DNA from 3 places in the Mesorhizobium sp. FG116 genome. Region 3 is predicted to be linked to each of the others. Evidence: predicted binding sites of a transcription regulator. Region 3 holds the regulator's gene; each other region holds the start of a gene.
What was found. Region 3 encodes LexA, which represses DNA repair genes until DNA is damaged. Its sites were predicted from a motif close to TGTTCNNNNTGTGTTCNG; they were not measured.
Positions count from the first base shown of each region.

Region 1 (3,994 bases), on a different contig from region 3:
TAGCTCTGGAACAGGTCCGGGCGCGTGATCGTGGTCGAGAAATGGCCAGGTGTCGGCATATGGCCATAGGCCTGGCGTGAATCCACCTGCGTGAAGGAGTTGGTGACGACGCCTACTTCCGGATAAAAAGCCCGGTAGCGCGTGTTGATGTCGCCGCCCGAAGCAAGAGCCGAAAACGAGTCGCGCAGGAACTTTGTGTTGCGCGCGTAAAGCATTTGCAATGCCGCGACTGCTTCGGCGGGATCGTCGAAACTTTGCCGCGCGAAGGGCTCGGGCATCACGACGTTTTCAATGGCTTGCGGGTAGATTCGGTTTTCCATGGCCCACTATAGGGCCTTGTCTGGACAGTGGGGAGGGGGTGACCATCCTCCTCCATATATCGGTTACTCTTGCAGCTTAGCCGCGCTGCAAGCTCACAAGAAGGACAAAGCCGACGCCGTTTTTCTTCAGGGCTGGAGCTTCGATGGTAGAGCCTGCATGGTCACGCATGCTGGGCACCGCCAGGACTGGAGCCGCCAGCACGAGCAGAATGCAAAAAGCGCGCGGCAGCAACCGCAGGGCTTTGATGGCATTGTTGGAGAAGTTGTTCATGGTGGCGATCCAGATCTCGGTTAACGGCCGAACTGGCCGCAAGTGGTGAAGCAAGCGCCTGACCGGGCCTCGTCCCAATGCCGAGGCTGGCGACTGGCTTCCGCAACGATGATCGCAAAGCCGATACCGAACAAAGTCGTGAGCAGGCAGACGATGGTGAAACGGCGAGCAAGCATGTCAGTCCCCTTTGTTGGACCGACAATGCCCCCACGCCCCTGAACCGCCTCTGAGAAGGCCGTTCATCTTCGGTTCAAATTTATTGACGGTGTTTTGACGCCCGTGTGCCTTGCGTCCATCGGTGCGAGGCCTATGTGCAAGGACATTCATCCATTCGGAGAAACTGGAATGACGTCGCAGACAATGCCAATTGAGCTTTACTACTGGCCAACTCCGAACGGCCACAAGATTTCGATCCTGCTGGAGGAACTTGGCGTCCCGTACGCAATCAAATACGTGAACATAGGCCGTGGCGAACAGTTTGAGCCGTCGTTCCTGAAAATTTCTCCCAACAACCGCATGCCGGCGATCGTCGACCCGGAAGGGCCGGATGGAAAGCCGATTTCCGTTTTCGAGTCAGGCGCCATCCTGCAGTATCTGGGTCGCAAGTTCGGCAGGTTTTATCCCGCCGACGAGCGTCAGCGTGCGGAGGTCGATCAATGGCTGTTCTGGCAAATGGGCGGGCTTGGTCCGATGGCCGGACAGGCGCATCATTTCCGCCAGTATGCTCCGGAAAAGATTCCTTACGCCTTCGACCGTTACACCAATGAGGTCAACCGGCTCTATGGTGTCATGAACAAGCGCCTCGCTGATCGGGATTTTCTTGCCGGTGAGTATTCGATCGCCGACATGGCCGCATTTCCCTGGGTGAGGCCCTACAAGAACCAAGGCCAGGACCTTGCGGATTTCGCCAACCTGAAAAGGTGGTTCGAGGAAATAGCGGAGAGGCCTGCCGTGGTGAAGGGTGTCGAAATCGGACAGGAGCATCGCCGCAATCTGGCCGACGACAAGGAAGCGCAGAAAGTGCTGTTTGGTCAGAAGGCGCGAGCCTAGCCAAGCAAGTGGAAAGCTGCCGGTTTTGCCGGCAGCTTTCCGTAGTCAAATGCAAATTACTGACGGGCGAGGTTCTCGCTCTTGCAGATCAGGCCGCCCAGCACGCAGCCGGACAGTGACAAGGTGTTTCCCGAAACACTTGCCTTGCCATTGTAGGTCTTGCCTTCGTCAAGTTTGTTGACCGTGCCTTGATACTGGCCATTGGTGCCATTCATGCAGCCGATCGACTTGCCCTTATATTCACCGGTCATCACTGTGCCGCAGAATTTCGATCCACTCCCGGCATAAGAGATCAAGGTGCCGTTCGGGCGTTTCCACGTTCCCTCGATGGGATCGGCTGAAGCCGATCCAGCCGCCACGAGAATGGCGATTGCTGCCAAGCAAGACTTATAAAACATCGTCTCCTCCCTGTCGGCCTGTTAGGTTCAGCCCGCTTTGCCTCTTACGCAAACGTAAGCTAATTCAGTCTTCACCAAAGAAAAAGCGGTGCCGCAACGGAAAGCGGTGCGTTTTTTTGAGCCTTTTTTGCCCCTCATTGCCATTGGAATGAAGCTATCGCGATGGCCTCATGCTTTTCTGTGGTTAGCGAAGTCTTGAATTCCGTCCGGCGTATTTTCATCAATTTGATCGAGAAACCGCGTGGTTGCTGGATTTCTATCCTTAACGAATTAACACGTTTACCTATTGTTTTAGCTTTGTTTTCTTCAAGTTAAGCACGTCATTTAACGACGGATTCAAGCCCCTGCTGCATTCTCCAAACCATCGAACGGGCAGCCTCCACGGACCAAGCAAGGCGGCGCTCAGGAGCAGGACAGGGGACTAAAATGGCACGTTTTGAAATGCTTGAGGCTGGCTTCGGCACGATGGGCGCCACGGCACAGGCCGACATCCTTTTTGAACTCGGCATGATGTACGCAACCGGCCGCGATTGTGCGGTTGATCCGGTCGCTGCCCACAAGTGGTTCAACATCGCAGCGATCAAGGGTTCGGCCCGAGCGGCAGAATTGCGCTCCGAGTTGTCGGCAACCATGTCGAAGATGGAAATTGCCCAGGCGCTGCGCGAAGCGCGTGAATGGATGACGATGCACTGACGAATTGCAGCACCGGGCTGCTCCAAGAGCCCTGGCCCGGAACAGGGAAGGCAAACGGGATTTCGTGGCGCGGGGGCGTCGGGGAAGCTTGTGCCAGCTAGGCCGCGACCGATCGAAACAAGATCGGCGCGGCCTTTGCTTTTTGCCGCAGTCGCGGAAAGCGCTGTCTCTGGACAGGCATGATGAAACAGGCAAATGTTGCGCAGCATTGAACCAGCGCAGCCGTCTGTGGCGTTGCGCGAGCAAGGGAGTGCAACGCGATGAAGAGCAAGTTTCTGGCTGGTGCCATTCTGGGCCTGGCTCTCGGCACTACGGCAGCCTATGCCGCAGACATTACGATTGCCGTTGTCGGGCCGATGACGGGGCAACTGGCCACCATTGGCGACCAGTTCAAGCACGGCGCCCAGGCGGCTGCTGATGCGATCAACGCCGCCGGCGGCGTTAACGGCAATCAGATCAAGCTTTCCATAGAGGACGACGTGTGTGACCCGAAGCAGGCGGTGTCGGTTGCGAACCGCATTGTCGCCAACGGCGTCAAGTTCATCGATGGCCATGCCTGCTCCGGCTCGAGCATTCCGGCTTCTGCGGTCTATGCTGAGTCCGGCGCGCTGATGATGAGCCCTGCCTCGTCCAATCCGGTTCTGACCGATGATGCGGCGGCCAAGGGTTGGCCGACAATCATGCGCCTTTACACGCGTGACGACGCACAGGGCAATTTCATCGGGCCGTGGATCGCCAAGAAGTATGCCGGCAAGAATGTCGTCATCCTTCACGACAAGAGCGCCTACGGCCAAGGTATCGCCGACGCGGTTCGGGCAACGATGAACGCTGGCGGCCTCAAGGAGGTAATGTACGAGGGCATCAACGCCGGCGAGAAGGACTATGCCGCGCTTGTGACCAAGCTGAAGGAATTGAAGGCCGATGTCGTCTATTTCGGCGGCTATCATCCGGAGGCGGGCTTGATCCTGCGCCAGTCGGCTGAGCAGGGCTTCAAGTTCCAGCTCATCATGCCCGACTCCATTGCATCGCCGGAATTCTGGCAGATTTCCGGCCCGGCGGGCGAAGGCACGATGTTCGTGTTCCCCTCCGATCCGCAGGCCAAGCCGGAGGCCAAGGAAGCGGTTGAAAAGATCAAGGCTGGCGGCTTCACGCCGGAAGGCTTTACGCTGTTTTCCTACGCCGTCGTGCAGGCTGTCGCCGAGGGTGTGAAGCGTGCGGGCACCGATGACCCGATGAAGGTTGCCGAAGCGCTGAAGAATGGC
Region 1 covers NZ_JBMDKS010000021.1:14,139-18,132, reverse strand. The annotation lists gene ACODTY_RS16430 (AMP nucleosidase) at 1-278, opposite strand, end outside; gene ACODTY_RS16425 (hypothetical protein) at 397-591, opposite strand; gene ACODTY_RS16420 (hypothetical protein) at 612-767, opposite strand; gene ACODTY_RS16415 (glutathione S-transferase N-terminal domain-containing protein) at 937-1,641, shown strand; gene ACODTY_RS16410 (DUF2147 domain-containing protein) at 1,698-2,039, opposite strand; gene ACODTY_RS16405 (sel1 repeat family protein) at 2,466-2,732, shown strand; gene ACODTY_RS16400 (ABC transporter substrate-binding protein) at 2,993-3,994, shown strand, end outside.
Region 1: a site for LexA is predicted at 2,327-2,344, ahead of ACODTY_RS16405 (sel1 repeat family protein). Genes of this name have one in related genera too.

Region 2 (3,994 bases), on a different contig from region 3:
GAACAGCCTTGGTTCGATTTCGGGAATGGTGAAACCCGAGACCGGACACGCGAACTTCTCCGAGAACAACACGCGCTCATGCGTCTCGTTCTTGGACTTGTAGGCGGATTCCTCCGCAGTCTCGCTAGCCGGCAGTGGCTTGTCGGCAAATTCTGCAACCACCAGTCCTTCGGCCAGCTTCAGCGCCGTTTCCATGGAATCGGCAAGCCGGGTGGCGAGATCGGGGCGCACCACTATGCGGTCCACAACCACATCGATGTCGTGCTTGTATTTCTTGTCCAGCGCAGGCACTTCGGCAATTTCGTAGAAGACGCCGTCGATCTTTACGCGTTGGAAGCCCTTCTTCTGCAGCTCCAGCAATTCCTTTCGGTACTCGCCTTTGCGGCCGCGCACGATCGGCGCCATGATGTAGAGCCGCGTGCCTTCCTCCATCGCCAGCACGCGATCCACCATCTGGCTCACTGTCTGGCTTTCGATCGGCAGTCCGGTCGCCGGCGAGTAGGGCACGCCAACGCGCGCAAATAGAAGGCGCATATAGTCGTAAATTTCGGTGACGGTTCCGACCGTCGAGCGCGGGTTTTTCGACGTTGTCTTCTGTTCGATGGAAATTGCCGGAGACAGGCCGTCGATCTGGTCCACGTCAGGTTTCTGCATCATCTCCAGAAATTGGCGCGCATAGGCAGAAAGGCTCTCGACATACCGCCGCTGCCCCTCGGCATAGATGGTGTCGAAGGCAAGCGACGACTTGCCGGAGCCGGAAAGCCCCGTCATCACCACGAGGGAATCTCGCGGCAAATCAAGGTCGACATTCTTCAGGTTGTGTTCGCGCGCACCGCGAATGGAGATGTATTTATGGTCGGCCATGGCCGGTCCGCCGCCTCAGATGATGATGTCTCGGAATGGCGGGTTGTCCCGGCCTTCCGCAAATATAGGTCACTTCTGTGCGGTTTCGAGAGATGCCGCACTTCCCCGCCGCCGTTTAAGCGTCTTTCCGGACCGTGGGCAAGCGCAAAGAACAAAAAATGAACAGGCTACTGACAAAACCGGTATGCGGATTCATGTTACAGAAGATCACTTTTTGGTCGATATGCCTGCTGAAGGTTGACGCGGGTGCCAGGAAGGACCAGTCTTGGAACGTCAGGAGAGCCGATCGCCACACGGCGATCTTCGCAACCGGCAGGCAGTCTGCGAGACGCCGCAGACCAGCGAATGAAGCGCTTTCCGACACCAGGTGCAACGGACAGAAGGAGCGAGGCATGACTCCACCGGACAGTCCCGTCAGGCTCTACGCCTGGTAGAGCCGCGATCGGCAAGAAGCTCAACCAAGGCCCTTGGTTGTTGGTTTTTGAATGGTCGTTTTCCTACAATCAGAAACCGTAGTCGGATCGACGGTTGAATACCGCGAAGCATCCGAAGATAAAATGTCGGTGAAACGCTCCCGGCAATATGGGTTCAACCCATTAAAAGCCCCGTCATGCTGCCTTGGCAGCGGCGGGGCTAATCATTTCAGCAAGGCCATGTCAGTGACTTGGCGATCGGGTCGAGCCGGCGCCGATGTCTATGGTGACATCCCCGGAAATGCGCACATCGACATTCCCGATCTTGAATTGGCCGGTCTTGCCCTGCCCAACCGTGTCGTCTGGTTCCGCTTGCGGAGGTTTGACGATGCGATAGTCGCCAGTCACACCCGGCAGGGCAGTGTCAGAACTGGTGGTGGAGCCGGGGCCTGCCCAAGCGCTCGATGTGCAGAGCAGGACGCAAGCCAAGACTGATGCGGACTTGTAAGGCATGGCCTCAATATAGGTCATCAAGCGGGGCAAGCCAGCCTCTCCATGCAAATCACCTGTCGAAGGCGATGGTCGGAGGTGGATTAATTCGGCATGGTGAAATTTATTGACTTGTGCAGATACCGAAAATAGAACATAAAGAGAACAAAATCCTTGTGGGAAAGAAGCCCTTAATCGAGCGGAGTAAGACGGCTCGCTGTAAGGTGCTGCGGCAATTTCGTTTCGGATAAGCGTGGAGAAGTATCATGGCGGGTAGCGTCAACAAGGTCATCCTGGTGGGCAATCTGGGCGCTGACCCTGAAATCCGCCGTTTGAATTCGGGCGAACCTGTCGTCAATCTACGTATTGCGACGTCGGAAAGCTGGCGCGACAAGAATTCCGGCGAGCGCAAGGAAAAGACCGAATGGCATCAGGTCGTCATCTTCAACGACAGCCTCGCCAAGGTTGCCGAACAGTACCTCAAGAAAGGCATGAAGGTTTATATCGAGGGCCAACTTCAAACCCGCAAATGGGAAAAAGACGGCGTCGAGCGCTACACGACCGAGATCGTCCTGCAGAAGTTCCGGGGTGAATTGCAGATGCTGGATTCGCGCGGGCAAGGTGAGGGTGGCCAGGTAGGAGGTTACTCCGGCGGCGGCGGTGGCCGTAGCTCTGACTTTGGCCAGTCCGGTCCCGGTGACTACGGTTCCAATCGTGGTGGTGGCGGCAGCGGCCCGAGCCGCGGCGGCGGTGGTGGCGGCTCTCGCGATCTGGACGACGAAATCCCGTTCTGATCCTGGCGTTCTTGGCACGCTGCCGCGTGTTCAACACGTTGGCGAGCTTTCTTGGTTCATGTGTGCGAGCCCAATTTGCGGCTCAAACCGGCTGAGGACAAGAAATTATGTAAAATCAACACGGTATAGCGGCAGGCGGAATCAATCTGTGCAGCCGTATTTTCGTCGCTGTCACGCAGCCAACAGCTTGTCGACGACCATCTTGCCGATTGGAATTGCGGAAGTGGCTGCGGGCGAGGGCGCATTGCAGACATGCAGCATGCGCTCGGATTGCACGAACAGGAAGTCGTGCACCAATGTTCCGTCCCGCATTACCGCTTGCGCCCGGATGCCTGCAGGCCACGGCTGCAGGTCGCCAACCTGGAGTTCCGGGCAGTATTTGCGGCAGGCTTCGAGATAGCGCCGCTTGGAAAGCGAATTACCGAACTCTGTCACGCCAGAGCGCCAGTTGGCGGCGATCAGCTTCCAGAAGCCGGCAAAGCCCAGCATGTCGGCAATGTCCGCTCCTCGCATCGTGCCTTTCGGATAACCCTCGCGGTCGAAACCGAGGACGGCGTTCGGCCCTACCGTGACACTGCCGTCGATCATCCGCGTGAGATGGATGCCGAGGAACGGCAGGTCCGGGTCGGGGATCGGATAAATCAGGTGCTTGACGATGTTGGAGAGGTGAGGCGGCAGCACGTGGTACTCGCCGCGGAACGGAACGATGCGGTGCTCGATCTTGAGACCGGCCATTTTCGCCAACCGGTCGGATTGCAACCCGGCGCATGCAATCAGCCGTTTGGCTTCAATCCTGTCGCCGCCAATCTCGACCACGACGCCATTGTCTTCTTCCCGCAGTGCGGTGACCGGCAAGCCAAAGCGGATTTCGCCTCCCTTTGCCTTGATCGTCTCCGCCATCGCTTCGCTTACCTTGCGATAGCTGACGATTCCGGTTGCAGGCACCAAAAGCGCGCCAAGTCCGGAAATACGCGGCTCCGCCTTGCGTAGCTGCGCCGCATCCAGATGCTCGAATTCGATGTCGTTCTGTACCGCCCGCTTGGCCAGCGCTTCCATGCGCTCGAGTTCCAGCTTGTCGGTTGCAACCAGCAACTTGCCGCATTGGTCGAAGGCGATGTTGTTGTCGTGGCAGAATTGCTTTGTGGCCAGCGCCCCCTCGCGGCACAGGCGCGCTTTGAGGGAACCTGGTTGGTAGTAGATGCCGGCGTGGATCACGCCGCTGTTGTGACCTGTCTGGTGAGTGGCTGGGGCCTGTTCCTTTTCCAGCACGACGACGCGCGAACCCGGTTCGCGCCGCAGCAGTTCCATCGCAACGGCCAAACCGACGATGCCGGCACCCACCACGCAATAGTCGAATGTCATCTTGCCGCTCCGCTTCCGTCGCCTTCGTTTACGTCGATTTGCGGTGGCGTGAAATAGTGCGCCGGGAAGGCG
Region 2 covers NZ_JBMDKS010000038.1:17,441-21,434, reverse strand. The annotation lists gene uvrA (excinuclease ABC subunit UvrA) at 1-864, opposite strand, end outside; gene ACODTY_RS21665 (hypothetical protein) at 1,521-1,820, opposite strand; gene ssb (single-stranded DNA-binding protein) at 2,033-2,560, shown strand; gene lhgO (L-2-hydroxyglutarate oxidase) at 2,732-3,922, opposite strand.
Region 2: a site for LexA is predicted at 1,917-1,934, ahead of ssb (single-stranded DNA-binding protein). Genes of this name have one in related genera too.

Region 3 (3,994 bases):
GGCGGTGGACCGCGGCATGGTCATCTCCGGCATCCGGTTGGTGGAAAAGACCGGCGGCAAGTCAGGCGATTACAAATCGGAGGCGTGACATGGCCCTGCTGCCCGTCGACCAGGCTCTCAAGCGTTTGCTCGACGACGTCGAGACGCTGCCGTCCGAAAGCGTCGCACTGGCGGATGCCTATGACAGGGTGCTGGCCAAGCCGGTCATCGCCTTGCGCACCCAGCCGCCCTTCGCAGCTTCCGCCATGGACGGATACGCGGTGCGCGGCGTCGACGTGGCAAAAGCACCCGCCCGGCTCAAGGTTATCGGAGAAATAGCCGCCGGTCACAATTTCGCAGGCACGGTCGGAAACGGCGAAGCGGCCCGCATTTTCACCGGCGCGCCATTGCCTGACGGAACAGACACCGTCGTCATCCAGGAAAACGTCAGCGGTCTGGCGGACGGCCGTATCGAAATCGCCGAACCGACCCGCAGCGGTGCAAATGTCAGGCGTGCCGGGCTTGATTTTGTCGCAGGCGACACCTTGCTGGAACAGGGCCACCTGCTTGGCGCAAGAGCACTGTCGCTTGCCGCATCGGCAAATCGATCGCACCTCGATGTCGTGCGCCAACCTGTCGTCGCCATCATTGCCACGGGTGACGAACTGCTTGTCCCCGGCAGCGAACCGGGCCCCGGCCAGATCATTTCCTCGAACGCCTATGGCGTCATGGGGGCCGCCCTGTCGGTCGGCGCACGCGCGCTTGATCTCGGCATCGCGGCCGACCGCAAGGAAGCTATAGCCGCGTTGGTAAAACAGGCTGTTGCGGCCAAAGCCGATGTCATCGTTACGATGGGCGGCGCATCTGTCGGCGACCACGATCTCGTGCACGGCGTTCTCACCGGCGAAGGCATGAAACTCGATTTCTGGAAAATCGCCATGCGCCCCGGCAAGCCGTTGATGTTCGGGCGCTTGGGCAACATCCGTTGCATCGGCCTGCCCGGCAACCCAGTGGCCAGCCTGGTCTGCTCCCAGCTTTTCCTCAAACCTCTGCTCGCTCGCCTCGGCGGTCGCCCGTTCCGCCAGAACGTTCGCGAGGGACTCCTGGGCACACCGATGGCAGCAAACGATCTGCGTCAGGACTACGTCCGCGCCACTCTCAGCCGGCAAGGCAGCGCGCTGATTGCAACGCCGTTCAATGTTCAGGATTCCTCGATGCTGCGCACCATGGCGACAGCCGGTTGCCTCATCGTGCGCGAGCCCTTCGCGCCGGCAGCCGAGGCAGGTACACCCTGTCGCATCCTCTGCCTAAGCTGAACAAATCGTCAACGCATTCATTAAACTTTAAACGGTTGCGGAACACAACTGGAACAGATAGTGTTTGTTCCGGGTTTGTTTTCCGATTCTGGACTCTACCGCGACCGGGGGCCGCAATGCTGACGCGCAAGCAACATGAACTTCTTCTCTTCATCCACGAGAGACTGAAAGAGAGCGGAATCCCGCCGTCTTTTGACGAGATGAAGGAGGCGCTCGACCTTGCCTCCAAGTCCGGCATCCATCGGCTGATAACGGCACTTGAGGAGCGCGGTTTCATCCGCAGGCTTCCGAACAGGGCCCGCGCGCTTGAAGTGTTGCGCCTGCCGGATTCGATTGCGCCTGGCCTCAATGCGGCGAGGAAATTCTCGCCAAGCGTCATCCAGGGTAGTCTCGGACGACCGGTCAAGGAACCTTCCCGGCTGCAATCCGCCAGCAATGACGACGATGCGGCATCGGCGGTTTCCATTCCCGTCATGGGCCGCATCGCGGCCGGTGTTCCCATCGACGCCATCCAGCACAAGACCCATTCGATTTCCGTGCCGCCGGACATGATTTCGGGCGGGGAGCACTACGCGCTCGAGGTCAAGGGCGATTCGATGATCGAGGCCGGCATTTTCGACGGCGATACGGTCATCATCCGCAATGCCAATTCGGCGACGCCGGGCGAAATCATCGTTGCCCTGGTGGACGAAGAAGAGGCCACTTTGAAGCGCTTCCGCCGCAAGGGCGCATCGATTGCGCTCGAAGCAGCCAACCCAGCCTATGAAACCCGAATTTTTGGTCCTGACCGTGTCAAGGTACAGGGCAAGCTGGTCGGATTGATCCGGCGCTACTGAACCAACCATAGTTGCATCATATCGACCGGGCGTTGACGCGCCCGGTCGATTTTTTGATGGGATAAACAACTGATTTCTCCCGGCTTCGCCCCGGTCACCCCATATTTGGCAATGAGGCATTTTGTCTTTTGAGACAAAGGCCTAGCGCCACAATTTCGTGACATTCATTATGAATTTGGCAGATGGCTTCTACGCCATCCAATGTCACTGTTTAACGCACTCTGGGAAATGACCGGGGTGGAAGGAGTTTCCGATGCCTGCCCCTCGGTTCTGTCACTCATGCGCAGGACCCCGCCCACGCGCCGCCGTTCGATGCCCTTGGTGTCAGCGCAGCTACGATACGATGCACGGCCAGCCAGAGCATCTGTTCGGAGTTCTTCGCGGTGAGAGGAAGCCATCCAAAACCCATGTTGAAACGGACTAGTGCATGTCTCCCGAAGGTGGGCCCGGTTTCGGGCAAAGACATGCACAAAATCAAAGAGCCAAAGCGTGTTATGCGAATCTGAAAGATCGCGACGCGCTTTAGGCAGGGCTTTGGTTGAAATCCGCTAGTCTTCTGCAATCGGTTCCGGCTCGGGGTGATCTGGGGTTTTGCGTTCCTTTTTCTCGTAAGGAGCGAGCCCCCGCGCTTCGCGCGAAAACCGGCGCTGGACATGCCACGGCCGATAGTCGGCTTCAACGGCAAAACTGACTTGTGCACGCCCGCCCTCCGCCTGGTCCGGTAGGAAGACGGCGGCGCTGCCAAGCCTCGCGAGCTGCCGCTTGGTGATGATCGCCACCGACGGCAGGTCGCATGGATCGGAGGCGGTCGCATCGTCGATTACGATCACAGCCGCCAACTTGCAGGCAGGCCTTGCCGCGGCTTCGGACTTCGCCAGCGCAACCACTTTTCCTGACATGTGCCTCGCCACACAAAGATCGTTCGCGCAGTGGAACTCGCCAGCCCCCGGCGCATCAGCCACCGAAACAAGCGTCTGATCGCTACCCGTGTGCGGTTTGACAACCGTTTCCGCATCGAGCGCGCGCCGCCAATTGTCGATCGTGAACGCATTCGGACGCGAGCGGTTGACCGCCAGTTGTTCCTCGCCGATTGGCACGGCCACCAGCCGTGCATCCTCCGAGATCAGCAAATCGGGCGTGCGCACCTGCGCCACCATAAACAACCCCGCAATCGCCAGGGGAATTGCGGCAAGCCTCAGCCACGTTGTCGTGATCGTCGCGATCACCAGCGCAATCGTCACCAACACCACCGATGAAGCGGAAACCAGCCCGACGGCATCGAGTGGCGAAAGCGCCGCGATCCATTCCGACATGCCGATCATCGCTGACAGCCCCTTGCCCATCACGTACAGGAACGGGCCATCCAGACCGAACGGCATGAAAAGCGATGCGAATACCGCAAAGGGCATGACGATAACCGACACGATCGGCATCACGGCCAGATTGGCGAACAGGCTAAGCGGCGCAACCCGCTGGAAATGCCACATTGCGAACAGCGTCGTGGCGCTGCCGGCTATGATCGAAGTCGCCGCCAACGCCACCATCATCATGGCAAACCGGTTCATCAACGCACCCGGCAAGGATCGCTTTTGAGCCGAGGGCGCAACCGGACGTGAGGCACGGTAGTCGGCCCAGCCGGCATAGGCTCCAACCAGTGCCGCCGTCGCAGCGAATGAAAGCTGGAAGCTTGGCCCAACCACTTCGTGTGGCGACAGCGCGATGACCACGATTGCCGAGATGGCAAGGTTGCGCATGGTCAGCGCCGCGCGGTCGAACAAAACCGCTGTCAACATCACCGCAAGCATGATGAAGCTGCGCTCCGCCGCAACCACCATGCCTGAGATCAGCAGATAGGCGGCAATC
Region 3 covers NZ_JBMDKS010000002.1:273,174-277,167, reverse strand. The annotation lists gene moaC (cyclic pyranopterin monophosphate synthase MoaC) at 1-88, shown strand, start outside; gene ACODTY_RS03290 (molybdopterin molybdotransferase MoeA) at 90-1,295, shown strand; gene lexA (transcriptional repressor LexA) at 1,412-2,131, shown strand; gene ACODTY_RS03280 (ComEC/Rec2 family competence protein) at 2,680-3,994, opposite strand, start outside.